3 regions of the Bradyrhizobium roseum genome follow, and region 3 is predicted to be linked to each of the others. Evidence: predicted binding sites of a transcription regulator. Region 3 holds the regulator's gene; each other region holds the start of a gene.
The links. The regulator LexA, encoded in region 3, represses DNA repair genes until DNA is damaged. The targets are predictions, from matches to a motif close to TGTTCNNNNTGTGTTCNG.

Region 1 (10,224 bases), 2.8 Mb from region 3:
TTCGAGCTCGGTGGACGCCTTCTCCATCTCACCGGCGAGCAACTGCTTCACGGCATGGCTGCGGCCGGACAGAAAGTCGCTCGCCTCGCGCACCAGCTCGCCGTAGCCGGGGAAGTCGATTTCGCGCGTGCAGGGGCCGGAGCAACGGCGGATCTGATAGAGCAGGCAGGGCCGGGTGCGGCTTTCGAAAAAGCCGTCGGTGCAGGAGCGGATCAGGAAGGCGCGCTGCAGCGCCGTGATGGTGCGGTTGACGGCGCCGGCGTTTGCGAACGGTCCGAAATAACGCCCGGGTCGCGATTGCGCGCCGCGATGTTTGAGGATCTGCGGCGCCCAATGGTCGCCCGTGATCAGAATGTAGGGGAACGACTTGTCGTCGCGCAGCTGCACATTGAAGCGCGGCCGCAACTGCTTGATCAGATTGGCTTCCAGCAGCAGCGCTTCGGTCTCTGTCGTCGTGGAGATGATCTCCACCGTCACGGTCGCGGCGATCATCCGCAGGATGCGCGCCGGCAGCGGCGCGTTGACGCGCGCGTAGGACGAGAGCCGCTTGCGTACGTTTTTGGCCTTGCCGACATACAGCACGTCGCTGGCGGCATTGAGCATGCGGTAGACGCCGGGCGAGGTCGGCGCCAGCCGCACCGCGTTCTCGATGGCGGCGTGTCCGACCGCCAGCGTGCCTTCGGCCATCGCCTCAGCCGCTTCATCGCCGGCATCTTCAGCCGTTTCCGGCAGCCGCGCCTCGTCGTCCTCCTCGGCGACTGTCGTCGCGGGGTCGACGTCGGCGGCGGTCAGTTCCTGCGGCGGAAGATCCGGCTGAGAACCCCGCCGCGCCTTGCGCGGGGGCTCCGGTCGGTCGGTCGAATCGTGATCCATGGGCCTAAATTAAGCGCTGAGGGGCGGCATCGCCAGCGCTCGCGTCGAACCTGCGAATGCGTCGGTAACCCATTGTTAAGAATGATGAGCGGGCGGTAACCCGGCTTAACAAGCCTTTAACTTAAAACTCTCGATAAATCTTACACGAAAAGCATGGAGTTCCGTAACCACGCCGGTGTCTTGCCTGGCCTGGTTCGCGGCGGTTGCGTGGAGTTGCGTGATGAAAAGGTCTGTATTTGGCGCACTGGCGCTGACCGCCGCTTGCTGGACTATGCCCGCAGGGGCGGCCGACTTCTACGGATCGCGCGCACCCTATACCGTCAACCAGCCGCTCAACGCCTATAGCTGGGCCGGTCCCTATCTCGGCGGCAACCTCGGCTATGCCTGGGGTTCGGTCGCCAACAATCCGACCAAGCCGTCCGGCTTCGTCGGCGGTGTCCAGGCCGGCTACAACTGGCAGAACGGCGGCTTTGTGTTCGGTCTCGAAGGCGACATTCAGGCCACCGGCGCCGAGGAAACCTTTGCGCCTTGGAAATTCTCCAACCCCTGGTTCGGTACGGTCCGCGGCCGCGCCGGCTATGCCTTCAACAACATCATGTTCTTCGGCACCGGCGGTCTTGCTTTCGGCGAATTGCGCGCCACCACCTTCGGCCTGTCGGAATCCCACACCAATGCGGGCTGGACGCTCGGTGCCGGCGCCGAGATGGGTTTTGCCCCGAACTGGAGCGCCAAGATCGAATACCTCTATGTCGATCTGGCCAACAGCAACTTCGTCATTACAGGCGCGTCAAATGGCTATCGGTTCGGTGTGGTTCGCGCCGGCGTGAATTATCGGTTCTGAGAACAAAGAAACGGCCTTCTATCGACTCCCGGCGGCCGCAAGCCGCCGGGATTTTTTTGTCTGCAGGCTGGGTCAGCCGTGCGCGCGTCGCATGGCGCAACGCTCTGGGTGGCCATGCCGTGCCCAGCGAAACATTCGAAGCCAAATCAGTCCGCGTCCAAGCAAGCGGCGTTTACGATGAAATCATCAGGTTGACCGCCTTGGGGCCTTTGCCCTTCTTGTCCGGTTCGACCTCGAACGTAATGCGCTGTCCTTCCGCCAGATCCTTCAGTCCGGCCCGCTCGACGGCGGTGATGTGAACGAACACATCGCGGCCGCCATCATCGGGCTTGATGAAGCCGTAGCCGCGTTCTCCATTGAAGAACTTGACTGTTCCAGTCATGGCCATCGGGAAACTCCTCCCCCGTATTGCTCCGCCGCTACGCGCAATTCGCGTAACCGCCGACCGGACATTCGCTGCCGGAAGCTGTGGCCACCTGAGCCGGCCGGAATCACGTCCCCGACCGACCTGGATTTTATTTCGGCCTTGATCACTCCGCCGCAACCATTCGCGGAAGCGGAACGTAAAGCCAGTCCCAACGGTCTGAGCATAATACGGGTTTGCGCGAATTGCCTATATGGCGAATAGCACTTTTCGCGTGACCGGCGGGGTCTTCAGGGCTTGGGCGTCTCCAGCCTGAACCTGCCGGCGCCGCCCTGGCCGAGCGGCTTTTCGAGTTCGGGCAGGATGGTTTTCAACTCGGCCGCCAGCGTCCATGGCGGGTTGACGATCAAAAGCCCCGTGGAGGTGAGGGGCCCGCCGGCCGCCTGCGGTGCGACGCTGAATTCGAGCCGCAGGCACTTGCCGGGCGGCTTGCTGGCGCCGGCTGCGGCCGCGACGAGCCGTGCGAGGGTATCGGTGGCGCGGCGGCTTTTCACTGGATACCAGATCAGATAGCTGCCGGTCGGCCATTTCGCGTAGGCCTCGGCGAAGCCGTCGGCGAGCGTTTCGAACTCGTCTTTTTGCTCGAACGAGGGATCGATCAGCACCAGGCCGCGCCGTTCGTTGGGCGGCACGAAGGCCGGCAACGCCGTCCAGCCGTCGAGATCGACCACCCGCGCCTGGGCGTCGCGGCGCAGCGCGTCGATCAGCTGCCGGCGGGCATTTGGCTCGATCTCGCAAGCCGTGAGGCGGTCCTGCGGTCGCAGCAGCGCCCGGGCGATCAGGGGCGATCCGGGATAGGCCTCGAGCTTGCCCGGTGCGTTGAACGCCCGGACGATATCCAGATAAGGGGTCAGCAGCGGCAGCGCGCTTTCCGAAAACCGCGCCTGCATGACCCGTGCGATACCGGTGAGCCATTCGCCGCCGCGGCGCGCTTCATCGCTGGTCAGATCGTAGCGGCCGGCGCCGGCATGGGTGTCGATGACGCGAAACGGCGCCGGCTTCTCCTGGAGGTAGGTCAGCATCCGCACCAGCACGATGTGCTTGATGACGTCGGCAAAGCCGCCGGCGTGGAAGGCGTGTCGGTAGTTCATTGTTAAGCAGTTACGACATTGCGGCGCGAAAAGTAACCCGTGTCGTTAAAGCCGCGCGCGGCGGGACGACGTGTCCGTAACGGAAGTCAGTAGATTGCCGGAGGCCGTCGATCGCTAGCCTTAACCGATCATTTCGGTCTCGAGCGTATTCTCCGGTTCCGTCCAGAACAGACGAGGGAAGTTGCTTATGAGTACGATTGCAGCCGCCTATTTGTCCTATACGGCCTTTTCGATTTCCCAAACCAGCACCGCCGCGGCGGATGCAGGTACCAGCAAGGGCGTTGCCGCAAGCACCGCATCGTCACTCTCGTCTTCATCGGTGTCCGTGTCGGTCACCAACGTCACCATCTCTCACCGAGCCAAGCAGCTGTACGCCCGGGCATCGGCGGAACGGCCCGTGGTCGATCGGCTGCAGGCACAGATCGACGCCCTTCTTGCCGACAGGTCGGGCGCGCGCCGCGGCCGTGAGGCCGGAGCGTCCGCCAGCCTGGACTTCTTCAAGATCATCGGTGGTAGCGGGGACGACATCATCAGGACCGGTGCTAGGCCGGTCGCGATCGAAGCCGGCGCCGGTAACGATCTGATCGACACATACGGCCAGGCCGTTGTCTCCGCCGGCGCGGGTGATGATACTGTGAGCACCTATGGTCATTCGACCGTCGAAGGCGGCGATGGCAACGATCTCATCAATACCTACGACCATGCCAGCGTTTCGGGCGGCAACGGAAACGACAAGATCGCCACCTATGGTGACTCCGTCCTGTACGGGGGCGCAGGCGACGACGTTCTCAGCGCCTATGCCAATTCGCTTCTGAGCGGGGGTGCGGGCGACGACAAGCTCAGCGCCTACGACAATGCCACGCTCGACGGTGGCGACGGCGACGACAGCCTCAGCGCCTATGACAACGCCAGCCTGACCGGCGGCGCCGGCAATGACCTCATCGAAGCCTACAACCATGCCGATGTCGATGCCGGCTCCGGCAATGACGTCGTCAGAACCTACTCATATGCAACGGTGTCGGCCGGCGATGGCAATGACCGGGTGGCGACCGATGATCATTCCGTTGTCGACGCCGGCGCCGGCGACGATGCGATCCAGGTCCGCAGTTCTTCCACGGTGACCGGTGGCGCCGGTAACGACAGCATCAGCGTCACGGGCGAAGGCACCACGGTCCATTTCGCCAATGGTGACGGCAACGACGTCATTGACGTCAATGGCCACAATGTCGATCTCGCGATCAGCGGCTATTCGCTGAACGACGTCGTCCTCACGCAGCAGAATGGCCAGGCCGTCGTGAACTTCAAAGGCTCCGGCGATTCACTGACGTTCGATCTCGGCGGTGCTGGGTCGGTACGACTCAGCTTCGCTGGCGGCAGCGTGGATATCAAGGCCTGACAGGCTTTGGCGGAGATAAGGCCCGGCCATCCACGTGCCCTGCAGACGACGATAAGGCCGTGGATGACCGGGACCGCAGATGCCCGAAGGCTGTCTGCGTAGAACAGGCCGCCACGCATCGGCATGGCGGAAGGGAAATTCAGCCGCCTCGCACCGGCGGCATCACCACCTCGTCGCGGCGGCAGGCGCGGCGGTCGGTTTCCTCGCAGGCGCGGAATTGCATGTCCTTGCTCATGCAGATCCGCACCTCGCTGAGGCGGCGGCTGGGGCACATCACTGAAATCGCCGAACGGCTGAGTCCCGGGTTGATCTTGATGAAGGCCTCTTCGAGATCGTCCGGCGCGATGGTCTTCTGCGTCGCCAATTGCAGAAATTCCTCCGGGATCTTCACCGCGGCGCGCGCCTTGCGGACGCTCTCGAAATAGGCCCGCGCGCCGAGGCCGGAACAGGTGCCGTGCTTGTCCCACTCGTTGAAGATCAGCCCGGGCGCCGGCATCAGGTCCAGCATCGAAGTCATGATGTTGCGGTCGAGCCGCGGCGACGGGCGCTGGCAATATTCAGGAAAGCCGCGCTCATATTGCGGCCACAGCCCGTGGACCACGAACGAGTAGGGCCGTTCGCACTGCACCTGCGCGCGCCCGCTGTTGCCGCGCTCGGCCGCCGCCTCGCAGAACGAGGGCGACCAGGACAGGGCAAGGACGTAAAAATCGAACTCGCCCGGCGCGTTCTGCCGGCGGTCCTGCGCCCGCGCCATGTCGGCGAACACGACAAAAAGCGCCAGGGAAATCACAATCCGCGAAATAACGAGGAATCGATACATTGGACGGCCCTCTACCCGACTACCGGTAGCCTAGCAGAGAACAGGAACATTTCAAGAACAAAATTCGACTGGCCGCCGGAAATCAGGGCTTCGCAGCCCGGCAGCCGGGGCCGTAGGCCCAGTTGCGGTCGAGCCCGGCCACGCACCAATCGACGCCCTGTCCAAAACCGGCGAACCCGCCATCCTCGACGATCGAGAAGTGCACCGCGCGCATCTTGCCGTCGCTCAGCATCACGTCACCGCTGCAATAGCGGCGCGGGATGTTGTCGGACTGCCAGGGTCGGAACGCGGTCTCACGGACCCGTCCGAAGCCGGTGATGACGAGCGACGAATTCCAGAACTTGCCTTCCTTTTCCTGGAACTGCGAAGCGATCGTCGGCAGTGCCCGCTCGCATTCGCCGACGCGACCGTCATATTTCGGGCCGAACAGCCCGAAATTGAGCTCCAGCGGGTTGGCGGCCTGCGCGGCGGGGCTGCAGGCCAGCACGGCGAAAGCTGCCGCCATCAGGCCGAATGATCGCAAGAATGTGAATGGGTTGCGCATGGGGAATCCGCCGGTAAGCCAACGCGCGAGACGGTGCCGCGAAGCCCTGATGAGGTCAAGTGCAGCACGGCAACACCTGACGGCCAACTCCGCCTCGTGCTTCAACCATTCTTTTCACGGCCATCGGCGCACACTATGGTGAGGGTTGAGCGAAACGGAGTCTGCGATGCGAAAAATTATGGCGGCGTGTCTGGTCGCGATGTCCCTGGTCGTGATGGCGGGTGCGCCAGCGCAGGCGTTCTGGCTCGATATCGACACCGTACCGCCGGTCAAGGGCAATGACACCGGCGGGATCATCGCCTATCCGCTCGCGATGCAGGCCGATGCCCGCCAGATCGCCGTCGACCACTGCGCCCGCTATGGCAAGGTGGTGAAGTTCCTCGGCGTGCAGGCAAATTATGGCGGCTACGTCTCCTTTGCCTGCCGCTGGGTGCCCTATGGCGCCGCCGAGCGGCCGCTGCGCGCGCTGTATTGAGCGCTGCCGGCCCTGATTTTCCGAGCTGACATGTTTTTGCCACGCGAGGCGTGTGTTCACGTCGCGCGAGGATATGTCATTGAAGATTTAGCGGGAGCCCGCCCATGAGACGATTTTTTGTTTGGTCCCTTTCTGCCGCCGGCCTGCTGGCCCCGCTCAGCGCCGGCGCGGTGGAACTGCCGGTACGCAAGGCCGGGCTCTGGGAGATGAAGGTGCAGAGCGCGGGCGCGTCGAAGCCCGAGATGACGATGCAGCAATGCACCGACGAGACCACCGACAAGGACATGAGCACGTCGTTCTCGCCGATGGCCAAGGAGATCTGCTCCAAGCAGGACATCCAGAAGACCGCGACCGGCTATGTCAGCGATTCCGTCTGCGGCGTCGCCGGGATGACGATCAAGTCGCGTGCCGAGATCATCGGCGATTTCAATTCGGCCTACACGGTGAAGTCGACCTCGCACAGCGAAGGCGGCATGGCCGGCACCGGGCGCGACAACGCGACGACGATTGAAGCGAAGTGGCTCGGCGCCTGCAAGGGTGACCAGAAGGCCGGCGACATCATGATGCCCGGCGGCATGAAGATAAACATCAAGGACATGGACAAGCTGAAGGCGCTGATCCCGAAGGCGGCGAAGTAGGGCGCTGCAGGCGCCCGAATGCAAAATATCGAAAACAACCCCATGCACAGTAGGATTGGAACGGCGCGTAGCGGTCCCGCGGTGTCTTCAACCTCGCCCCGCTCTTGCGGGGAGAGGTCGGCGCATAGCGCCGGGTGAGGGGAGGCTCCGCGTACTCACGTCTATCGAATTTGCTGAGGCAGCCCCTCACCCCGACCCTCTCCCCGTGAAGAACGGGGAGAGGGGGGCTACACCGGCACCCTGACCGCTGCCCGCAGGCCGCCCATCGGGCTGTCGCTCAGCGTGATGTCGCCGCCGTGCGAGCGGGCGATGTCGCGGGCGATGGCGAGCCCCAGGCCGGTGCCGCCTTCGTCCTGGTTGCGGGCGTCGTCGAGCCGCAGGAACGGCTTGAACACTTCCTCGCGCATGTCGGCGGGAATGCCCGGCCCGTCGTCGTCGATCGTGACGGTCAGATAGCGGTGATCGCGGTGGCCGGTGATGGCGACCGTTTTCGCATAACGCGCGGCGTTGGTGACGAGGTTGGCGATGCAGCGCTTGAACGCGGCCGGCTTCACCGTCACCACAGGCAGGCCGTGGAAGGTCACCGTCGCGACATGGCCATGGCGTTCCGCATCGCTGCGCAATTCCTCCAGCGCCATCGCCATGTCGGTCGGCTGCGCGACCTCGCCGCTGTCGCCGCGCGCAAACGCGAGATAGGCCTCCAGCATGCCGGACATCTCGTCGACATCCTTGCGCATGCCGTCGACCTCGGGACTGTCGCCGATCAGTGCGAGTTCGAGCTTGAAGCGGGTCAGGATGGTGCGCAGATCGTGGCTGACGCCGGCCAGCATGGCGGTGCGCTGTTCGATCGAGCGCTCGACGCGGGCCTTCATCTCCAGAAATGCCTGCGCCGCGCGACGCACCTCGCGCGCGCCGCGTGGGCGAAAATTCGGCTCCTCGCGGCCCTTGCCGAAACTTTCGGCGGCGTCCGCCAGCCGCAGGATCGGCTTGATCTGGTTGCGCAGGAACAATACCGCGACGATCAGCAGGATCGAGGAGGTGCCGAGCATCCAGAAGATGAAGATCTCCGATTGCGACGCGTAGGCCCGGCTTCGCTGCGCGAACACCCGCATCACGGCATCGTCGAGCTGGATGCGGATCTCGACCAGGTTGGACTTGCCGACGGTGTCGATCCAGAACGGACGGCTGACCTGGCGGCTGATCTGCCCGGAGAGCGACTGGTCGAGCAGTGAGAAGAACGGCTTTGGTCCCGGCGAGGGCATGTCGCCCGGCGGAAGGAAATCGATCACGAGCCCAAGCCGCTGCTGCGCGATGCGCTTGAGTTGCGTGCGATCCTTGTCCTGCGGAAAGGTCTTGTAGATGTCGATCAGGCCCGCGATATCCGCTACCACGGCGGCCGACAGATGCCGTGTCACCGTGTTCCAGTGCCGCTCCATGAACACGAAGGCGACCACCGTCTGCAGCATCACCATCGGCACGATCATGATCAAGAGCGCGCGGGCGTAGAGGCCGGTCGGCATCCAGCCCTTGAACGCGTTGCCCATCCAGCCGTTGGCCTTCGACACGCGCTGCGACGCGTTGCGGATGATCGTCAGGCCGGTGTCGAGCGTGCTCATGGCGCGAAGTTCATGTCGGCTCAGGGCGACGCGACCAGGCGATAGCCGATGCCGCGCACGGCCTGCAGGAACAGCGGATTGGCGGGATCGCGCTCGATCTTGCGGCGCAGGCGGTTGATCTGCACGTCGACCGCGCGCTCGTTCACCGTGCCGCCGCCGGTCAGCGCCGCGCGCGGCACGGTGTCGCCGGGCGCGACCGCGAGGATGCGCAACATTTCGCGCTCGCGATCGGTCAGATGAATGATCTCCTCGCCCTGGCGCAGTTCGCCGCGCTCGAGATGAAACAGGTAAGGGCCGAACGCGATCTGCTCCAGCGCCTCCACCGGCGGCGGCGCGGAGCGCTTGAGGATGTTGCCGATGCGCAGGATCAGTTCGCGCGGCTCGAACGGTTTGGCGACGTAGTCGTCGGCGCCGATCTGCAGGCCCTCGATCCGCGCCTCCGCCTCGTGCCGCGCGGTCAGCATGATGATCGGCACCGAGGACGAGGTGCGGATGAATCGCGCGAGATCAAAACCGGTTTCTCCGGGCATCATGACGTCGAGGATCAGCAGATCGAAATGCAGGCCGAGCAGCTTTGCGCGGGCGTCGCTGGCGCTCGAGGCGGTGGTGACGCGATAACCCTCGCCGGACAGAAACCGCGACAACAGGTCGCGGATGCGGCGGTCGTCGTCGACCAGCAGCAGATGCGGGGCGTCATCGGCCAGTTGTTGGGGGGCGCGCGCGGCGGCTGTAGCCATGGTTGCTCCTTGCGCCACGGTCACTCCCGCGGCTTCCTGGCGCCGGTTCCGAAGATCGCTTCCAACACCTTGTCGGGGTCATCGCGATCGATCATCGCGCGCAGGAACTGGCTGATCGCGGCGACGCCCTCGGGACTGATGTCCCGGAGCGCGCGGGTGATGCGATCGGTCTGCAGCCCTGCGAGCTTCACCACCAAGGCTTCGCCCTTGGGGGTGGCGTAAAGAAGGCGCTGCCGGCGGTCGTTATTGCCGGTCTTCTGGATGATGTAGTCCTCATCGAGCAATTGCTTGAGCACCCGGCCGAGCGACTGCTTGGTGATCCGCAACACGTCCAGGAGATCGGCGACCTTGAGGCCGGGATAGCGGTAGACGAAATGCATCACCCGGTGATGGGCGCGGCCGAAGCCGAATGCCTCCAGCTCCTGGTCGGCATCGCCCACGAAGTCGCGGTAGGCGAAGAACAGGAGCTCGATGATATCCCAGCGCAATTCACCGGCCCGCGGGGCAGGGGTTGTGCCGGATGCCGCCTGCGAATCAGGGGTGGAGGGATCCCGTGAGAAATTTATGTCAGTCATGTTGACATATCTTGGGTTCAATGTTACAAAACTGCCAGCCACGACGAAACTTTAAGTCGTTTCGAACATGGTGACGTGTCAGGCAGCCGGGAAAAGCCAGCGATGGCGGCAACGGCCGCAAATGGACTACCGTGCGATTGTCGAGCGGCATTTCGGCAAACATACTGGACTTCGGCATCCCGCAAAAGCATGTC
Region 2 (10,224 bases), 3.3 Mb from region 3:
GACTGGTGCCGACGGTGAGCGCGGTACTGTCCGGACGGTTCGCCCGCCGCGTCATCAACGAACTTCCCGACGTCTCGCTGCGTATCGTCGAGAGTTATGGCGGGCATCTGGTCGAGTGGCTGCATCGCGGCGAAATGGATCTAGCGATCATCTATGGTCCCGCGGTGGATCTGCATCTTCAGGTCCAGTCGATCGGCCGCGAGGATATCGTTGCCGTCGGGCCGCCGGGGTCGGGGCTCAGCAAGCGCAAACAGGTCGACCTGAAATGGCTGGTGAAGCAGAGGCTGATCCTGCCCAGCATCTCGCACGGCCTGCGGGCGCTGCTGGAAAAGGCGCTGGCGCGCGAGAAGCTGAAGCTCGATGCCATGATCGAGGTCGATTCCTATCGCGCGCAGATCAGCCTGATGGAGGAAGGGCTCGGCTACACGCTGCTGCCGCCGTCCGCCATCCGCACGGAAGTGGCGGCGAAACGGCTGGAGATGGCGGCCGTCAGCCCCTCCGTGTCGCGCGAACTGATCCTGGCTTCGCCGATCGCCCATCCGCCGTCGATCGCAACGACGACGATTGCGACGCTGATCGTATCCGAGATTCAGCAGCTCTCAAAGGAAGGCTTCTGGAAGATCAACATGACGGAGTAGCGCTGCACTCTCTCGTCGTCATGGCCAGGCCTGTCCCGGCCACCCCACGCTTTGCTTGCGCGAGGTTCACCTTGAGACGTCATGCCCGGGACAAGCCCGGGCATGACGTCGTGCAGGTGGCACACCTCAATTAAACAGCGATTCGTCCCCGAGCACCGATTGCCGGAACCGCGACGTCAGGATGACGCCGTCTGCCGGCGGCATCACGAACGGGAGCGCTTCGGGATTGATCTTGATCTGGGCGAACGCCGTTCCGCGCCCCTCATGGGCGAGTTCGCGCAACTCGGTGACTTCGGCCATGGTGCGGACGATGCGCGAGGTGCGGATGCCGCAGGCGGTGGCGATCGCCGCAAGGTCGACGCCGGAAGCCGTCGGCGTCTTCTGCATGCCAGTCTCGCCGAAGCGCTCGTTGTCGAGCACGGCGATGGTGAGGTTCTTCGGCGCCTCCACCGCGATCGGTGCCAGCGAACCGACATTCATCAGCAGCTCGCCGTCGCCAGTGATGACCAGCACCTTGCGCTTCGGCTGCGCCAGCGCCAGGCCGAGCCCGATCATCGACGCGCCGCCCATCGCGCCCCATAGCGGGAAATTGTTGGCATGATCGCCGGCGGCCGAGACGTCCCAGTTCGGCGCGCCGAGGCCGGCAATGACGAGCAAGTCGGCACGGTCGCGAACCAGTTCGTTGACGACGTCGCGGCGGTTCAGCAGTGCGTTCGGGTTGGCGGTCATTTGCGGGCAAGCTCCTTGAAGTTCTTGGCACCGAGGACGCGCTGTCCGAGCAGGACCGCGACCGGCTTCCAGGTGTTGAAGGCGAGGTGCGCCGCGCCCTGCACGGTGGAGGCGACCAAATCAGGATCGTCCACCTTGTTCACGATCACGCCCATGGCTTCCAGCGAGGGGCGCGTGCCCTGCCCCATCGGGATCTGCCATGGATTGAACTCGCCCCAATCGCCGCGCATGGTGACGATCATCAGCAGCGGCATGTGGCAGATCACCGGTAGCGACAGCATGTTGATGCAGTTGCCGACGCCGCTCGACTGCAGCAGCAGCACGCCGCGCTCGCCGCCGAGCCACGCGCCCGCCAGCATCGCCACCCCCTCTTCTTCCGTCGTCAGGGTAACGACGCGCGTCTCAGGGTCGGCCTCGAAGGAACGGATCAGGCGGCTGTGACCGGCGTCCGGCACCATGGCGACCTGGCGAATGCCGGCGTCCTTGAGCACGCGATAGATTTCATCCGGCCATGTCGGCAGCGGGGCCTGCGCCGCGCTCCCCGCTTTTGCTGCTTCCGCCATCGGGCTCCGTTTCCTCTGCGATTCCAGGTTCGATTGACGCGAACCATAGATCGCCGCAGGGGGTTGAGGAATTTGAATGTGAGCATGGCTTGTATCGCGAAATTGAAAGGCTTGGTGCACCACGCTCCTCCATTTCGTTGAGGTGCGGGCGCACGCTTGCGCCGCGTGCGTTGCCGCATTCATTGAGGACGACGCGAAGCAGTGACAGCTGGTTGGATGGCCGACGCAACCAGAAAAGATTCTGACAACCTCAACGCGAATTGTTCTTGATTTGTTCCATTTTGTCAGGCAGGCTGAACAAGCTCATTCAGGAGTTTTTCGATGGACCGCGTTCAACCTGGTTACGTTCAGCTCGTTCTTCATGACAACGAGGACACCCCGCAGGATTATGTCATCGGCCTGCTCCGCTCGGTATTCGGTCAATCGCCGACCGACGCCTTCGAGGTGATGGTCACCATCGAAAAGCGCGGCAAAGCAGTTTGCGGCACGTATCCGCGCGCCGTCGCTGAGGCGCTGTTGCAGGCGGCATTGGAACGAATCAGGGCATCGGGCCATCAGCTGGCGATGACCGCCCAAGCCGGCGATGACCTCGGCAATGATCGCTGCAAGCTGTGCGGCAATTTCTCCGAACATCCGCTTCGTTTGGTACGCAAGACGGCGCTGGTTTGCGACGACTGTATGCTGGCGACCGCGGAAGAACTCGGCGTCATCAAGGAAACAAGGCGATTCGACTTTGCTTGTACCGCCATTGAGTGGCATTTCGCCGGCTTCTCCCCGGATGATTTGATTTCAGCGTCGCGTCAGTTTCCCGGACACATGCGCGCCGACGTTCAGACTGCGGTCGACCAATTGTTCTCTGGTCAGCGCGGCAGGTTTTTCGGCATTCAGGAGTATCACCGCTACGATACCCTCACCTTTGCCGCGCTGACGAGGCCCGGACACAGCGCGCATGCCATCGCGCCGGCGCAATACCATGATGTGGAGGTGGGTGACGCCGAGCCGGTCAAATGCCTCGACAATGGACTTTGGCTTTCTGACGCCGGGGACTTGCGATATGCCGTCGTGCTCTCCGCTCATCGCGAACATGGAGAGGAAGCGGGTGTTCGGATCGAGATCGCGGTGCCCTCCGGAGAGACAGGCGCAGAGTTCGTGAGACTCTGCTTCGCGGCCATCGAGGACGCGGTCAACGCCGCGAACTGCTACCGGGGCAAGGTCCTGTCATTCGATGGCGGCGCCAACTATCGTGGCAGATCGCGCGGCCTGATGGTGCACAGGCTGCCGCCCGTCGAACGCGCCAACGTGATCCTGCCCGAGACGGCACTGAAACTGCTCGACCACAACATTCTCAACTTTGTGGAGCGCCGCGCACAGCTGCGCCTGCTCGGTCAGTCGACCCGCAAGGGAATCCTGCTCTACGGACCGCCCGGCACCGGAAAGACACACACCATTCGCTACCTCGCCAGCAGCTTGCCCGGCCACACGACATTGATCATCACGGCTGCGCAGGTCGCCCTGCTCGGAGCCTATATCAACCTTGCTCGCTTGTTGCAGCCGGCCATGGTGGTGATCGAGGATGTCGACCTCATCGCACGGGATCGCGAGAGGATGGGACCGTGCGAAGAATCCATGCTCAACAAGCTTCTCAACGAGATGGACGGGTTGAAGGAAGATGCCGACATCCTGTTTGTCCTCACGACCAACCGGCCCGAACAACTCGAAGGCGCACTGGCTAACCGGCCCGGCCGGATCGATCAGGCGATCGAGATTCCGTTGCCCGATGATGCCGGCCGACGCAAGCTGGTTCAGCTCTACGGCAAGGGTCTGCGGCTCGACGAAGCCCTGATTGACGAAGCCGTCCGGCGAACCCGGGGCGTCAGCGCCGCCTTCATCAAGGAATTGATGCGGCGTACCGCGCAGGCCGCCATCGGCCGGGATGGCGGCACGGCCATCACGTCAGCCGATATCGGTGAAGCGCTCGATGACATGCTGTTCGCGAGCGGCAAGCTCAATGTCAAATTGCTCGGAGGGGCACTCGAAATGGCGCAGGCGGCAGCCGCGGTGTGACAGGTTCGATGCGCATTGGCGGGCCGAAAGGATATTACTTCGGCTTGGAATCCGGCGGGCAGTTCGGGTCGACCTTCAGCGGCTTGCCGCCGCTCTGCACGGTCGGCGCAGCCGAGTTGGATCCGCCCGCCTCGGGCAGTATAGCGCTCTTCTCGACGGACATTGAATTGGCGGTCTTTTCCTCGCCTCTTCCCGTTGTCGCAGCTGACGACGTGGTGCAAGCCGTCTCGGGCTTGGCGTCCGAGGCGCCGGTGGTCTGGGCGGCCGCGGCGCTCATGCCCAGCAGCCCGGCGACGATCAATACCGCGACCCGCGTCATCATATTCTCCGGCCTAAATGGATTACCCGGACCAAACGTCCGGCCCCAGCGATGGTTCCGGAACGACCATCGCGGCATTGCGACAACCCGCCGTCACGCCGTATGTTGCGGCATCCAGGGAGCCCTTGATGACCATCGATCTCACCCGACGCACGCTGCTCCACCTCGCCGGCGTCTCATCGCTGACCGCGGCAGCTGTTGCCGCAGCGCGGGCCGAGGGCACGGCGGGCGGCGGGCCGACCTTTGCCAACCGGACGCCGATGCGGGTCGGCATGGTGACGTTGCGCGTGCGCAACCTCGATCTCGTCGCCGATTACTATCGCGACGTGATCGGCCTCACCGTGATGGCACGCTCCATGATGGGCGCGCTGCTCGGCGCGGGCGGCGTGCGGCTGTTGAACCTGCAGCGGCGGGAAAGCGCGCCGCGCGAGACACGCAACGCCGCGGGGCTCTATCACACCGCGTTTCTGATGCCGACGCGAAAAGACCTCGCGCGCTGGCTGGTGCACGCCGCCGCCAACAAGGTTCGGCTATCCGGCTTCGCCGATCACCTCGTCAGCGAATCCGTCTATCTCGACGATCCCGAAGGCAACGGGATTGAAGTCTATGCCGACCGCGCCCCCGATACCTGGAAATGGGACGGCGGCTCGGTCGCGATGGCAACCGACCAGCTCGACATCGATGGCCTGCTGGCGCTGACGGATACGCGCGCACCCAATTATGCCAAGGCGCCCGACGATCTCAGGATCGGCCACATGCACCTGCGCGTCGGCGACCTCGAACAGGCCGAGCGCTTCTACGGCGGCGCCATCGGCCTGGATCCAACCCGCAAGCGCAGCGGCGCTGCGTTCCTGTCTTCGGGCCGCTATCACCATCACCTCGGCATCAACGTCTGGCAAAGCGCCGGCGCCGGCCCGCGCGACAGTACCTCCATGGGCCTGGCGTGGTTTTCGCTGGAGATCGCGGCGGAAGACATTCTGCAGGCGCAGACGCAGCGCCTGCGGCAGGCGGGCGCGCCCGTCACCGCCATCGAGAACGGCATCGAAACCTCGGACCCTTGGGGCACCCAGGTGCGTCTTGTCAGTGTCTGACGCTTCGGACAGGCGTCGATGGGCGGCGCAGCCGGTTCGGATTGTCCCTGCCGGCAAGCCGGAAATGGGAGCTGCCTTCGCCCGAGACCTTGAACCTTATTTCTTCTTGCCGGTACCCAAGGTCGGCTGCCAGCCGCCGGCCTTCTGGCTCGGCGCCGCGGCAATGACCTTGATCTTCTCCTTCTTGGGCTTCTTGGTTTCCCGATTGCCTTTTTGCTCGCCTTTGGCCATGTCGATCTCCCTGGATTGCTGGTGTGCCGGAACTGAATGCTACTGGTCGGTATAAGTCATCGATCAAAGACGAGGCGGGTCGAGATCGTACCTGACCTTGAAAGTCGTGATCAGATCGAGCGTGCGGGTACGATAGAAATTGTCGGCCTCCGAGACCGGCCGGCTGATGCTCGCGCTCCATCCGTAAGCATCGTCGAACACAAACATCGTCATCCCCAAAGGCCAGGGACCATGGAGGCTCCTCGCCTGCTCGACAATCATGTCTTGGAGTTCCTCGGCGGTCTTGGCGGCTCTGATGTTCATGGTTTGCCTCCGCAACCTGTTGAAGGCGAGCGGCTTGCAAACCCCGTCACCAATAGACGCTGTCGAGAACGCGGTGATGACTGACCCTAGGCTCGCGTCGCGGGAATAGCGAGCGCTAAAACGCGGTGGAGACACGCGCACCGGCTGCCGCACTCGCCTTTGCTCTTCACCAACCCGCATCGCGATTGCGGAAGCATCGCTGACGCAATCCCGTCACGACCAATGCGGCGCATCTCAATCGAAGCCCGATGGCAGCTCTCCCTTGCGGAAAATGACCGTCGGCTCGTCATCGTAGTCACCCATCTCCGCATCGCCGGTGGATGAAAAGGCAACGACGCCGAGCTTGCTCAAGGCCAGCCGCTCCGCGGTCCGAAGGGCGCCGGTTGCCGTCTTGCAGGCAATCGGCGCGTCGGCCTTCAGGCTTCCGCCCCGCCCGGCGTTGAATGCCTGCACGAAATAGCTTGTTTCGCGAGCCATGGTGATCTCCCTTGAGAATACACGCAGCACCGCATCTCTGGATTCAGGACATCGACCGCATCAATTCTGAGATCTGCATTGTCGCAAAGTTGGAGTACGTGTCCGACACGGCATAAGGCAGGATGAGCTGATCATTGTGCGCCATCGCTCCGCAGGTATAGACGACGTTGGGGACATAACCTTCGCGTTCGGAAAGCTCGGGTCGCAACAACGGCTCCTTCGAACGCGCCAGCACCCTGGATGGGTCGCGCTTGTCGAGCAGCGCCGCGCCGATCGAATATTTGCGAACCGGGCCGACACCGTGCGTCAGCATCAGCCAGCCTTCCTCGAGTTCGACCGGAGATCCGCAGTTGCCGATCTGAACGAACTCCCAGGGAAATTGCGGCTTCAGGATCGCCTGGCCCTCTTCCCATCTGTACAGATCGTCGGAATAGAGCAGATAGAGATTTTCATTGTCCTGTCGCGCGATCATGGCGTACCTGCCGTCGATCTTGCGCGGAAACAACGCCATGCCCTTGTTGTGCGAGGCGGCGCCTTGCAACGGCGTCATCTTGAACGAGAGGAAGTCGGCGGTCTCGATCAGTTCCGAACGGATCGCAGTGCCTCGGTAGGCGGTGTAGGTCGCGTAATAGGTCGTGCGCCCTCCGTCGCTGAACTGGACGAAACGCGCATCCTCGATTCCGTTCGCCTGGGATTCCGTCACCGGAAAGATCACGCGCTCGCTGATGTCCGTCGCCGGCTCGAAGACGATTTCGACATTGTCGCCGATCGGCCCGGCGCCTCGATGCGCGATACGAGGGCTCGTGGCGAGCCGGGCCGTCGGATCGACGCTGATGCTGCCATCCGCCGCGATGACACCCGAGCGAAACGTCAGCGACGATACGTGCCCTTCCCCAACAGCGCGAAGACTCAGAATGAAACGCAGGTTGCCTTTGGGAATATCCGACTGATCGGGGTGCGGAACGATGCTCGGATTGAACAACGCCGATGCTTCAAAGGAGTATTCGTTCAGGAAGTAGGCGCCGATCAGCTGACGCTGCACGTCGGAGAATCCGCGGTGCGCCATCAGCGCCACTTCCATTTCATCGGCCCGCCGCTCAAACGTCTCCAGCAGGTTGCGATGACGGCCCTGGAAATTCTCCAGCACATCGGCCAGTTGCCCGGCCGCGACCTGCGGATCGAGATTGAGAACCCGCTCCACAATATGGTTGGCGCGGGTCTTGTCGGTCGGGTTGAGATCGCGCGGTTCGGTCGTCGGCTTGAACGGACGTACGATCACCCGCGCGGGATCGGGCCTTAAATGGAGCGCCCGCCGATTGACAAAAGTGGCTTGCAAAACGGTGACCTCTGTTGGCTTTTGGGTGGCTGGACGCTTCACTCAGGTACCGGTGGCGCGAAGCGCCACGGGATTCGTCGGGTTGATACTGGCGCGCGCAAGCTGGCGCATGTCGGCCAGTGCCAGCAGATACGACACCACCGATTCGCCGCCACGATTTTCATTGGCGCGGTCCGGATGCAATCCATCGCGACAGCTGCCGGTCTCGGGGTCGACCAGCGGAACCGACAAGTCGTTTCCGCCGAAGAACCAGAAGAAGACCCCGGCCGCGGTGGATTTCCATTCGACGTCGCCGTCCGCGCGCCACGCCGTCAGGCAAGCTGCAATCGTGGCGGTGGCTTCCACCGGCTGCTGATCGAATGTCCCGGGATGTTTCCGATGTTCGCCGAAGCTCGTGGTACCCACGGGACGGAAAAACCCGGTCGACGACGTCTGCAGCGTCATCAGCCAACGAAGGGTTCTCAGGCCGGCATCGACATAGACGGGGGTTCGGGTCGCAAGGCCGGTCGCAATCAGCGCCTGCGGCAGGCGAGCATTGTCATATGCCAGGACTTCCTCGAACCAAACCCAGTCCGGCGTTTCGACCAACGCAAGGGCAGACAGCAGCGTATCGGCGAGAAAATGCCTGACCTCACGGGCGCGCTGATCCTCTGGAACCGCGGCGCAGTAGCCGTCCAGGCCGAGCAGCGTGAAAGCGATGGCGCGAGGCGAGCGAAACGCCGCGCCGGTCGAGAGCGCCTCGGCGAACAAGGCCGCGGCCCATCGGCGACGCGACCGGCTGGCATCCTTGCGCGCGCATTCGCCAAGGGCCCACAAGGTTCGCCCGTGACTGTCCTCGGAGCCTTCATCTTCCAGCCAGGTTCGGTTGAAGCCCATGAAGTTCCGGAACCGCCTGGCATCGGCATTCCAGGCATGCTGCACAAAGGCGGCGAAGCGCCCGGTTTGGCTTTCCGAAAGCGGCTTCTCGCCCGGCTCGTTGAGCGCGCAAGCCAGCAGCAAGGCGCGGGCATTGTCGTCCACGCAATATCCATGCGCACGATCAGGCACCGAATGTACGGCGTGCTGGAACAGCCCGGTATCGTCGCACATCGATAGGAAATGGCCCAACTGCATGTCCGGCACTTCGGGGCCGTGCGGGGCGATCGCGTCCGGGGCCGCGCGCGCAATCACCTTCAGCCGGTGGCCTTGCCGGGCATTTTCGAAGGCGGTCATGTACCGCTCGGCGGTACGCTCCCATGTCATCGACCGGCTGGTCGCGTAGGCGCGCTCGCGCATGGCTTGCCGGCGCGGTCCATCCGTCAGCAATGACGCGATTTCGTTGCCGGTCTCCGCCGGGTCGCCGAAGGCGACGAGCACGCCGCGGCCGTCTGCCAGCAGCTCGCGCGCATGCCAGTAAGGCGTCGAGACCACCGGCTTGCCCAGGCCGAAGCTGTAGGCCAGCGTGCCCGATGTCATCTGCGCCTCGTTGAGATACGGCGTGACATAGACGTCGCACATGGAGATGAATTCGAGCAGCGTGGATTGATCCACGAACTGGTCGAGGAATACGACGTGGTCCTCGACGCCGAGCTTGCGTACACGCGCCATCAGGCTGCCGCGATAGGCTTCGCCCTGGTCGCGAACCAGATTGGGATGCGTCGCTCCGAGCACCACGTAAACCGCGTCCGGCCGTCTTTGCAGGATCGAGGGCATGGCGTCGATCATGACCTCGATGCCCTTGCTGGGAGACAGCAGGCCGAACGTCAAGATCACCGACCGGTCGCTATATCCGAGTTTGGCCTTTGCCACGTCCGGCGCGACGAACGGAAAATCGGGAATGCCATGGGCGATGACTTCGATCTTGTCGTCCGGCACGCGATAGACATTGCGCAGCAGTTCGCGGCCCTTGCTGGCCATCACGATAACTTTCGACGACAGCTCGACAATACGTTCCATCACCGCGCGCTGCGCCGCCGTCGGCGCGGCCAGCACCGTGTGCAGGGTCGTGACGACCGGCATGGTCAGGCGGGACAGCAGTTCCAGGATATGAGCCCCGGCGTCACCGCCGAAGATGCCGAATTCGTGCTGCAGGCAAACGATGTCGAATCGGCCGGCATTGAGAAACGCCGCGGCGCCGACATATTCCTCGATGCTGTCGTCCTTGATCTGCCAGGCGACGGAATCGGGATAGTCGTAGCTCTGCCCGTGGTCGGTCATTGCCACGATGCAGGTTTGCAGGTTTGGCCGCGCATTGGCGATCGCGCGCTGCAAGTCGGTGGAGAATGTCGCGATACCGCAGCGGCGAGGCAACGAATTGCCGATGATTGCGATCTTGCGAAGCGGCGTCATATTTGTGCCTCGGCAAGGCGCGTGAGCTTCGACGGCTCGACGGCGGCGGCCTGATCAGGTTTGATCGATTGCCCGGAGAGCTTGTGCAACAGCGAGCCAATTGGCTCGCTTGCAGGATAGGTGACGAGAGCGGTCAGCCCGCTGG
Region 3 (10,224 bases):
CTATTTCGAGCGCCTGTACGATTGGGCGGAAGGCCTGATCAAGGAAGGCCACGCCTATGTCGACGACCAGTCGCAGGAGGAGATCCGCGTCAGCCGCGGCACGTTGACCGAGCCCGGCAAGAACTCGCCGTTCCGCGACCGCACGGTGGAGGAAAACCTCGATCTGTTCCGCCGCATGAAAGCCGGGGAATTCCCGAACGGCACGCGCGTGCTGCGTGCGAAGATCGACATGACCAGCGGCAACATCAACCTGCGCGATCCCGTGCTGTATCGCATCCTGCATGCCGCGCACCCGCGCACCGGCACCAAATGGTCGATCTACCCGAGCTACGACTACGCCCACGGCCAGTCGGACGCCATCGAAGGCATCACGCATTCGATCTGCACGTTGGAGTTTGAGGACCACCGGCCACTCTATGAGTGGCTGCTTGAAAAACTGCCGGTGCCGTCAAAGCCGCGCCAGTACGAATTCGCCCGCCTGAACCTGACCTATACGCTGCTCTCCAAGCGCGTGCTGACGCAGCTCGTGCGCGAAGGCCACGTTTCGGGCTGGGACGACCCGCGCATGCCGACCATCGCCGGGCTGAAGCGGCGCGGTGTGCCGCCGGCCGCGTTGCGCGAATTCGTCAAGCGCATCGGCGTCGCCAAGGCCAATAGCGTGGTCGATGTCGGCATGCTGGAGTTCTGTATCCGCGAGCACCTCAACAAGACGGCGCAGCGGCGGATGGCGGTGCTGCGGCCATTGAAGGTCGTGATCGAAAATTATCCGGAAGGGCAGACGGAGGAGCTTGAGGCCGTCAACCATCCCGACGATCCGGCTGCGGGCACGCGAAAAATCTCGTTCGGTCGTGAGCTCTATATCGAGCGCGACGACTTCATGGAGAACCCGCCGAAAAAGTTCTTCCGCCTGTCGCCGGGCAACGAGGTGCGGCTGCGTTACGCCTATTTCGTCAAATGCACCGGCGTCATCAAGAACGACGCAGGCGAAGTCGTCGAGCTGCGCTGTACCTACGATCCCGCTACCAAGGGCGGCAACGCCCCAGACGGCCGCAAGGTCAAGGCCACTATGCACTGGCTGTCGGCGAAGGATTCCGTGCCGGCGGAAATCCGCGTCTATAACCAGCTGTTCGCCAACCCGAGTCCGAATGCCGCGAATTTTGCCGCCGACCTCAACCCGGAATCGCTGGAAGTGCTGCCCGACGCGCGGATCGAGCCGTCGGTGGCCGCAGACAATTCGAACGAGGTGATGCAGTTCGAACGGCAGGGCTATTTCGTGCGCGACCGCGATTCCGCGCCGGGCAAGCCCGTGTTCAACCGCACCATCGGCCTGCGCGACACCTTTGCGAAGGAAGTCGGCGGGAAGGGGTGACGTCGACCATGGCATCCTCCGGACGCAGCGCGACCGACGACGTCGTCTCCGGCATCATGGGCAGATGGGCGGCGGCGTTCGGCAGACTGGACGCTACCGCGCTTGCATCGCTCTACGCAGGGAATGCGTTCTTCTTCGGCTCGAACCCGAAACTCTACCGCGGCAATGACGGCGTGCAGGCCTATTTCGAGGAACTGCCGCGATGGTCATCGCCAGTGGTGCAGTTTACCGACGTCAGGGCCATCCTCGCGGCGCCCGACGTAATCAACGTCGCGGGCACCGCGACCTTTCTCGTCGAGGCCAATGCCGAGCCGCTGCAGGTCAAGATCACCTGGGTCATCATTCGTGAAGGCGGCGAATGGAAGATCGTCAGCCATCACGTCTCGTCGAAGACGCCGCTAATTGAGCAGTAGGCGCGCCACATACTCCAGGAGTGGACAGTGTGACCACTACAATCCGAGTTTTGATCGTACGATGGGTGGACGACGAGCCACAGCCGGGAATCGTTGAATGCAAACTCACCGATCGATTCGGCAGAGACTGGTCGTTTATGGAGAAGTGCGCGGTCATCAGTCCGGGCGGGCTTTGCAACGACAGCACCTATCCCCAGTCAGGGGCGATTGGTTGTCACATCGTCTTCACCGGTCTCGACGACAACGGACGGGAATTTGCCGTAGTTGATACCGAGCAACCTTGGGGTATCAACGCAGTCAACGGCGACACCCGCTTTGAGGTCTTTGCCGATCAGATAGATCGAAGCTGACACTTGGTGCCCGCGCCCGGCGGCTGCGATCGGGCGAAATCTACTAGCAACCCCGGCAAATGCCCCGGATGGCTTTTGCCAGCTGGGCATCCTCCTCCGTGATCGGCTCATACGGTTTTGGCTGGGCGGCCGGTTGGGTTTCCAGAGCCTTCTGCCGGGCGGCCCGCGCCGTCTCCTGGCGCTGATAGCACCCCTCGCGCTCGGACCGCGTCTCGATGAAGCGGCATTGCTCAGGCGCAGCCTGTGCAGACGGCAAACCCGATATCGCCAGTGCAATCGAAATCCAGGCCGCAAGCTTCATGTAATCTCCGACCTTTGTCCGATTCCCGAGGTTCTGAAGTGTAGCGCCAGTCGATGTGCATTTCTTCCGGTTTCTGCATCCGTTCTGGTTCCCGCCTGTGTGCGACGTCCGGTAGTCTTGCGGCCTGCACAGTATCGGTAGGTGTGGTTGCGTGGCGGAGCAGGGCGACATTTGGGGCCGGAAGCGGGGCTATGCCGGGACCTGGCCGCCGCGCGCCGCGGCGCCGATCGGCGGGCTTGCGCCGTCGCGGCCCGCGTTCTGGCCGCCGCTGATCGAAACGTTGCGGGCGTGGGTCCGTGCAGAAGCCGGTGCCGGGCGGCTGCTGCCCTGGGTGCCGGTGGCGTTCGGGACCGGCATTGCGTTTTACTTTGCCGCAGATCATGAGCCGGTTTTGTCCGTGGCCGCTGTTTTGGCAATCGCGCTAGGCGCGGTCGCCGTGCTGCTGCGGCGGCACAAATTCTTTCCGGTCGCGGTGATGATCGCCGCTGCTGCAGCGGGCTTTGCGGTGGCGACCTGGAAGACGGCGCGGATCAGCCACGGCGTGCTGGCGCGGCCGATGTTTTCGGTGGCGCTGACCGGCTTTGTCGAGACCCGAGATATCCGCGAGCGCACCGACCGCTTCGTGCTTCGCGTCGTCACCATGGAAAGCGCGCGCGGCACGACAAAGCTCGAACGCGTTCGGCTGTCGGTGAAGAAGGGGACGGCGCCGGCGGTCGGCAGCTTTGTCGAGCTGAAGGCGCGGCTGCTGCCGCCGCTCACTCCGGTGCGGCCGGGCAGCTACGATTTCAGCCGCGACATGTTCTTCGCCGGCATCGGCGCCTCCGGCTTCGTGATGGGCGCGATCAAGGCAAAGGCGCCGCCGGAGGGCGGCGGATGGCGCCTGGGCTATTCGGCTGTGATGCAGGGCCTGCGCGATGCGATCGACACGCGGATCGGCACCACGCTGGAGGGCGACAAGCGCGCCATTGCCACCGCATTGCTGACCGGGCGGCGCGACGCCATCTCGCCGCCGGTGAACGATGCGATGTTCGTCTCCGGCCTTGGCCATGTGCTGTCGATCTCGGGCTATCACATGGCAGTCGTCGCCGGCGTCGTGTTCTTCGCGGTGCGCGCGGTGCTGGCGCTGTTTCCCGCGCTGACTGCCGGCTACGCCATCAAGAAATGGTCGGCGGTGGCAGCGCTGGTTGCCGCGGCGTTCTATCTGCTGCTGTCGGGCGCGGAAGTCGCGACGCAGCGCTCGTTCTTCATGACGGCGGTGGTTCTGATAGCCGTCATGGTCGACCGCCGGGCGATCACGTTCCGCACGCTCGCGGTCGCGGCCCTGATCGTGCTGACGGCGGCGCCGGAAGCGCTGGTTCATCCGAGTTTTCAGATGTCGTTCGCCGCCACGCTGGGCCTGGTGGCGCTGGTGCAGATCGGCATGCCGCGCCTGTTCGCAACGGTGGATCATACCGCCACCGCCCGTGCGGCGCTGTGGGGCGGCCGCGAACTGACGATGCTGTTGCTGGCCTCGCTGGTGGCGGGGCTTGCGACCATGCCGTATGCGGCGTTTCACTTTCACCGGATTACGCCCTACGGCGTGCTGGCCAATCTCGCGGCGATGCCGGTGGTGTCGGCCGTCGTGATGCCGGCGGGCCTGCTCGGCCTCGCCGCGATGCCGTTCGGCTTCGATCGCCTGTTCTGGGCGATCATGGGCATCGGTATCGACTGGATGATCTTCGTGACGCAATGGGTCGCGGCCGTGCCCGGTGCGGTCGGCCGGGTGCCGGCGTTCGGCATCGGCCCGCTGATCGCGGCCAGTTTTGGCATCATCCTGCTCGGCCTGTTGCGCACGCCGCTGCGTTGGTCGGGCGCCGCGCTGGTGCTGGCGGCGGCGCTGTGGGCGGCGCGGACGCCGCAGCCGGATATCCTGATCTCCGCCGACGGCCGCCATGTCGGCGTGCGCGGCGGCGACGGCAGGCTGCATCTGATGCACGCCGTCAAAGGCTCGCGTGATTCGTTCCTGCTCAAGCAATGGCTGGCGGCAGACGCCGATGGGCGCGCGGCGGCGGACGCGTCGTTGACCGAGGGCGTTTCCTGCGACGATCTCGGCTGCGTGATGCAATCGGCCGGCGGTGGCCTCGTCGCGCAGGCCTACAAGCCCGAGGCGCTGGCGGACGATTGCGAGCGCGCGGCGCTGATCGTGACGCTGCGTCCGGCACCCGCGTCATGTGCAGCGTCGGTCATCGATGCCGACCGGCTGCGGCGGCAGGGTGCGATGGCGCTGCGGCGGGGGCCGGAGGGTTTTGTCGTCGAGGCGGCGAGGCCGAGAGGCATCGACCGCCCGTGGTCGCCGGCCGCGGCCGATGAAGGAGAGGCAGACGCCAGCGTGCTGGCGCCTCGCATCGTGCCGCCGCGCGCGGTCGATGCCACCCCGGCGGAAGCCGATCTGCAGGCGGATGAATAGGACATCGCGTTTTCAAGCGAAGCGGAGGCCGGGTCGCGTCAAGAAAACGCGTCAAACAAAACTAATGCTCGTCGATCGCGGGCGCTGACGGATGAGCCGGTATTTCAAACGCGCCCAGATGATATTCCTCGGGCGCATCGGGGGACGAGGGCAGGCCGACCAGTGTGAACGACGCCTCCGGGAATTTCTGCCAGACCGCGAGATCGTCGGCCGTGACGGTGAGCCAGCCGTAGCGGAACATGTACCGCCCCGGCTCGGTCACTCGTCCAGCCTTCTGCCATGTAACCTTGTTGACCACCGATTGCCTCTCGGCGACGCGTAACCTGGAAAACATACCACGACGATCCACCGGCCGGAACCGGCGGATCGGAAGTGGGGTTAACGCGCGACGGTGGATTCGGTTCGGGGCGTTCCAGTCAGCTTCGCCGTGCGGTCGCTCCCGGTCACCGGCAATTGCAGAACGGTCGCGCGCTGGCCGCGGCAGAGTTGTGTCACCAACACGCGGCTTCCGTCCGGAAATTCGATCGCGTCATGGTGACGCTCGGCCACTTCGGTTTCGATCTGATTGAATTTCCCGACCCGCCAGTCGGAGGTTCGGGTCCAGATCCAGCGGCTGTCGTATCTGACCTCCTCGGCGAACGCGAGTTCAGTGCCCGGAAGCATGCAGACCGCGACCGCCGGTTCGCTTTCCGATGCAAAGCCGCGGGTCGATGTACCGCGGAAGGTAGTGGTGATCAGCGTCTCGCCGACCTGGGCAGGCCGGCTCGCGACGGCATGCAGGCTGTAGTCACACATCGGATGGCTCCCTCGATTGAGATAGCAGACCCGTGTCTGGAACGAGGCACCGGCCTCTATCAGAGTGGACTTGGCACCGAGACTTTTCCTGCTTCGGGGCATTTCTGCGGCCGGTGCACCGCGTGCTGATCACAAACGCGATACGCAGCCGCGCAGCAAAAACCCCGGCCGAAGGACCGGGGCTGGATTTGCGTCGCGGTGATGCCGGCGAACGGCAGCTCAGTATTTGCGGTACAGCCCGATCAGCTTGCCCTGGATCCGGACCCGATTGGGCGGCAGGATGCGGACCTCGTAGGCGGCATTCGCCGGCTCCAGCGCGATCGAGGCGCCGCGGCGGCGGAAACGCTTGAGCGTGGCTTCTTCCTCGTCGATCAGCGCGACCACGATATCGCCGGTGTCGGCATTCTCGTTGCGCTGGATCAGCGCCATGTCGCCGTCGAGAATGCCGGCATCGACCATGGAATCGCCTCGCACTTCGAGCGCATAGTGTTCGCCGGAGCCGAGCATGTCGGGCGGCACGCTGATGGTGTGGCTGCGGGTCTGCAGCGCCTCGATCGGCGTACCGGCGGCGATCCGGCCCATGACGGGCACCGCGACCGGACGCTCACCATCGTCTGCTGCAGCCGGCGCGCTGACCGTGCGCTTGCCGAGCGTGCCTTCGATGACGCTCGGCGTGAAGCCGCGGCGGCTGCCGGCGGCGGCGGCCAGTTCGGGCAGCTTGATGACTTCGATGGCGCGGGCGCGGTTGGGCAGGCGGCGGATGAAGCCACGCTCCTCCAGCGCCGTGATGAGGCGGTGGATGCCGGATTTCGAACGCAGGTCGAGCGCGTCTTTCATCTCGTCGAAGGAGGGCGGAACGCCGGCTTCCTTCAGCCGTTCATTGATGAAACGCAGAAGTTCATATTGTTTGCGCGTAAGCATCGCGAGCAATCCCCCGGGGTTGGCGTCGTCTTAGAGTTCCGAATCGTCATGTCCCTCGCAGAAGTCCCCAACCCCTGACAACAGACACTAGCAGTCGAAACAAATCATGAACGGACACTATATGTTCGATATGTGTTCCGCAACCACTTAATTTCTGGTGAACGCGTTCTGCCTCCGTCTCAAGATGCCGGCGGGGCGTCAGTCCGGCAACCGCAGGAATTCGCAACGCGAGCCCTTTACGGCAGCCGGCGCGAGCGGCGCACGTATCACAAGTGCCCGTGCCGCAGCGAGATTCCCCAACAGCGACGAATCCTGGTGGGTCACGGCTACCGCAACCGGCACACCGTCGGCGCGCTCCTCGAGCCATGCGCGCAAGTAGTCCTCGCGCTGGTCGTTGGCCGCCAGGTCGCGGCCCAGCACGGCGCGTTCGCGCACGTGATGGATGGTGTCGCGGCCCAACAGGGCGCGAATCAGCGGCACCAGAAACAGAAAGCCGCAGACATAGGAGGAGACCGGATTGCCGGGCAGGCCGATCACCCGCATCGCACCCAGCCGACCGTGCATCATCGGTTTGCCGGGGCGCATCGCGATGCGCCAGAACGCCATGTCGGTGCCTTCGGCCTCCAGCGAGCGTTTAACGAGGTCGTGGTCGCCGACGGAAGCGCCACCCATGGTGATCAGGATATCGGCTTCGAGCTCGCGCGCGCGGCGGATGCCTTCCGCGGTGGCGGCCAAGGTATCGGCGGCAATGCCGAGATCGGCGACCTCGGCACCCTCAGCGCGCGCCAGGGCCCGCAACGCATAGCCGTTGGAATACACGATCTGGCCGGGACCGGGGCTCGTTCCCGGCATCACCAGTTCATCGCCGGTGCCGAGCACGGCGACTTTTGGCCGGCGGCGCACCGCCAGCTCCGGATAGTTCATGCCGGCGGCGAGCGACAGATCGCGGTCGGTGAGGCGGCGTCCGCGCTTGAGCAGCACGTCGCCCTCGCGGAAATCGACGCCGGCGGCGCGGATATGCCGTCCCGGGACCGCTGCTTCGGTGATGGTGATGTGGTCGCCGTCGACGGCGGTGTCTTCCTGGATGATGACGGCGTCTGCGCCGTCGGGGATCACGCCGCCGGTGAAGATGCGTACCGCTTCGCCCTTGCCGACCTTGCGCTCGAACGGCCGCCCGGCGGCGACTTCGCCGATCACTTTCAGCCGCGCGCTGGTGTCGGCGGCATCCGACGCACGCACCGCGTAGCCGTCCATCGCCGACATTGCCTGCGGCGGTTGGGTTCGCCGTGCCGCGACGTCGCGCGCCAGCACACGGTGATAGGCGGCCTCGAGCGCGATCATTTCTTCAGGCAACGGTTCAGCGCCGGCAAGGATCGCAGCAAGCGCATCGGCGACAGGCATCAGGGCCACGGGCACAACTCCTAGACTTCGAGTGCGGTCAGGGCCTGCGCCACGTCATCCATCGACGTCACGTGGACGGCACGAAGGCCGCGCGCCCGCGCACCTTCGATATTGGCGGCCGAGTCGTCGAAGAACAATATCCGCGACGCCGGTACGCCGATCGCCTTTACCACGTGATCATAGGCCTCCGCGTCGGGTTTGCGCAAACCGATGCTGGACGACAGGAATATCTCGCGGAAATGGCCGAGCACACCGGCATAGGTTTTGGAAAAGTGTGCGACATGGGCCGGATTGGTGTTGGAAAACGCGTAGAGCGGAAGCCGTTGCGCCGCATCTGCCAGCAGCGGCGCGATGCCCGGCATCTCGCCGGCGAAGATCGCGTTCCAGCCTTCGAGGAACTGCGCATCTGACAGGCCGATGCCGAGCGACCGGCGCAGGTCCGCGAAGAACGCCGCGTCGTCGATCCGGCCGGTCTCGTGATGCTTGAAGCTGTCGTTGACGACGAAACGGCTGGCCAGCTCGGCCGGCGCACAGCCGGCGTGTCCCGCCCATGTCGCCATCACGGAATCGAAATTGATGTCGAGTACGACCCGGCCGAGATCGAACAGCAGGACGTCGACGGAGGAGGGCGTGAGCGGCAAATTCATGGCAATCGTTTACAAAACCGGGCCGGCCCGATCAACGGCCGTGCCGGGATTTGCCTCAAAGCCCGATCCAGACGCTTAAGCCCGTCCGCAAGCTGTGCTAAGGCTGTCGCCGAACTTCAGGGAGTTGTCGCATGCAAGCCGTGGGTAAAGTTCTGGGCGCCATGGCCGTGATCGGGCTGTTGACCGGGTCGGCGCTGGCCCAACAGGGTCCGGCCAAGTACGGCGAGGAGGACAAGCCGAAGACGCCAGCGCAAATCTCGGCCGAGAGGGAGGCCGAGCGGGCCTACCGCCGGTCGCTCGGCAACATCCCGGAACAACAGAAAACGGACCCCTGGGGAACGGTGCGCAGCGACAGCGCGCCGAAAGCCGCCACCAAGACGCCGCCAGCCAAGCCGAAGGCGAAGTCCGCCGAAGGCGCCGCCAAGCAATAACAACAAGCAATAACAAGAAGACACGGCCCGGCGTGGTGCCGGGACAACGATGTCTCAGCTGAGGAAATGACCATGACGGAAATGCTGCTGTTCTCCCCGATGACAATCCGCGGCGTGACGCTGAAGAACCGCATCGTGGTGCCGCCGATGCATCAATATTCGGCGGTGAAGGGTTTTCCGACCGACTGGCATCTGATGAACGCCGGCAAGTTCGCCGCCGGCGGCGCCGGCCTCGTGGTGGTGGAATCGACCAAGGTGGAGCGGCGCGGCTGCGGCACGGTCGGCGATCTCGGCATCTGGGACGATGCCTTTGTCGAACCGCTCGGGCGGCTGGTCAAATTCATCAAGCAGCAGAATTCGGTCGCCGGCATCCAGCTCGGCCATTCCGGCCGCAAGGCGCGCGCGACCCGGCCGTGGGAGGGCGACCGCCCGCTGCAGCGGACGGCTGATATCGACGACTGGGATGCCTGGTCACCGGTCGCGCCGAGCGCGATTGCCCATAGCGAGAAATGGCCGGTGCCGAAGGCGCTGGAGCGGAGCGAAGTGAAAGATCTCGTGCAGTCCTGGGGCAACGCGGCGCGGCGCGCGCATGACGCCGGGTTCGAGGTGCTGGAACTGCACGGTGCGCACGGCTACCTCGTGCATCAGTTTCTCTCGGAACGATCAAATCAGCGCACCGACGAATATGGCGGCTCCGAAGCCAACCGCATGCGCTTTATCATCGAAGTCACCGAAGCCGTACGATCGCACTGGCCCGCCGACAAGCCGCTGTTCGTCCGCCTCTCGGTCGAGGACAATGCGGGGTGGGGACCGGATGAGAGCGCGCGGCTGGCGAAGATCCTCAAGCCGAAAGGCGTCGACGTCATCGACTGTTCGTCCGGCGGCATCACCGAAGTGGCGCCGATCCTGGGTAAGGAAATCAAATACAGCTATCAGGTGCCGCTGTCGGAATATGTCCGCCGGCATGCCGACATCATGACGATGGCGGTGGGCCTCATCATCCATGGCGACCAGGCCGAACAGATTTTGCGCGACGGCCAGGCCGACCTGATCGCGGTGGGCCGCGAAATCCTCAACAATCCCAACTGGCCGATGGATGCCGCGCTCAAGCTCGGCGTCGAGGGGCCGTTCCGCAACGTTCCGCCGCAAT

Region 1: a site for LexA is predicted at 5,488-5,505, ahead of QUH67_RS29935 (ribonuclease T2). Genes of this name have one in related genera too.
Region 2: a site for LexA is predicted at 2,192-2,209, ahead of QUH67_RS32300 (ATP-dependent Clp protease adaptor ClpS). Genes of this name have one in related genera too.

What each region holds. Positions count from the first base shown of each region.
Region 1 is NZ_CP129212.1:6,316,928-6,327,151, reverse strand. It holds gene uvrC (excinuclease ABC subunit UvrC) at 1-873, opposite strand, end outside; gene QUH67_RS29955 (outer membrane protein) at 1,094-1,714, shown strand; gene QUH67_RS29950 (cold-shock protein) at 1,887-2,102, opposite strand; gene QUH67_RS29945 (23S rRNA (adenine(2030)-N(6))-methyltransferase RlmJ) at 2,369-3,229, opposite strand; gene QUH67_RS29940 (calcium-binding protein) at 3,441-4,625, shown strand; gene QUH67_RS29935 (ribonuclease T2) at 4,765-5,379, opposite strand; gene QUH67_RS29930 (hypothetical protein) at 5,528-5,950, opposite strand; gene QUH67_RS29925 (hypothetical protein) at 6,156-6,464, shown strand; gene QUH67_RS29920 (DUF3617 domain-containing protein) at 6,569-7,102, shown strand; gene QUH67_RS29915 (ATP-binding protein) at 7,330-8,718, opposite strand; gene QUH67_RS29910 (response regulator) at 8,739-9,455, opposite strand; gene QUH67_RS29905 (MarR family winged helix-turn-helix transcriptional regulator) at 9,476-10,030, opposite strand.
Region 2 is NZ_CP129212.1:6,822,467-6,832,690, forward strand. It holds gene QUH67_RS32285 (LysR family transcriptional regulator) at 1-638, shown strand, start outside; gene QUH67_RS32290 (thiamine pyrophosphate-dependent enzyme) at 765-1,367, opposite strand; gene QUH67_RS32295 (thiamine pyrophosphate-binding protein) at 1,364-1,930, opposite strand; gene QUH67_RS32300 (ATP-dependent Clp protease adaptor ClpS) at 2,252-3,994, shown strand; gene QUH67_RS32305 (hypothetical protein) at 4,029-4,313, opposite strand; gene QUH67_RS32310 (VOC family protein) at 4,442-5,404, shown strand; gene QUH67_RS32315 (hypothetical protein) at 5,501-5,635, opposite strand; gene QUH67_RS32320 (hypothetical protein) at 5,699-5,938, opposite strand; gene QUH67_RS32325 (hypothetical protein) at 6,173-6,415, opposite strand; gene QUH67_RS32330 (glycoside hydrolase family 130 protein) at 6,459-7,751, opposite strand; gene QUH67_RS32335 (glycosyltransferase family 4 protein) at 7,794-10,079, opposite strand; gene QUH67_RS32340 (class I mannose-6-phosphate isomerase) at 10,076-10,224, opposite strand, start outside.
Region 3 is NZ_CP129212.1:3,497,499-3,507,722, forward strand. It holds gene QUH67_RS16750 (glutamine--tRNA ligase/YqeY domain fusion protein) at 1-1,369, shown strand, start outside; gene QUH67_RS16755 (nuclear transport factor 2 family protein) at 1,378-1,782, shown strand; gene QUH67_RS16760 (hypothetical protein) at 1,812-2,132, shown strand; gene QUH67_RS16765 (hypothetical protein) at 2,176-2,433, opposite strand; gene QUH67_RS16770 (ComEC/Rec2 family competence protein) at 2,585-4,879, shown strand; gene QUH67_RS16775 (hypothetical protein) at 4,941-5,213, opposite strand; gene QUH67_RS16780 (hypothetical protein) at 5,258-5,674, opposite strand; gene lexA (transcriptional repressor LexA) at 5,894-6,595, opposite strand; gene QUH67_RS16790 (molybdopterin molybdotransferase MoeA) at 6,794-8,005, opposite strand; gene QUH67_RS16795 (HAD-IA family hydrolase) at 8,017-8,643, opposite strand; gene QUH67_RS16800 (hypothetical protein) at 8,775-9,074, shown strand; gene QUH67_RS16805 (NADH:flavin oxidoreductase/NADH oxidase) at 9,147-10,224, shown strand, end outside.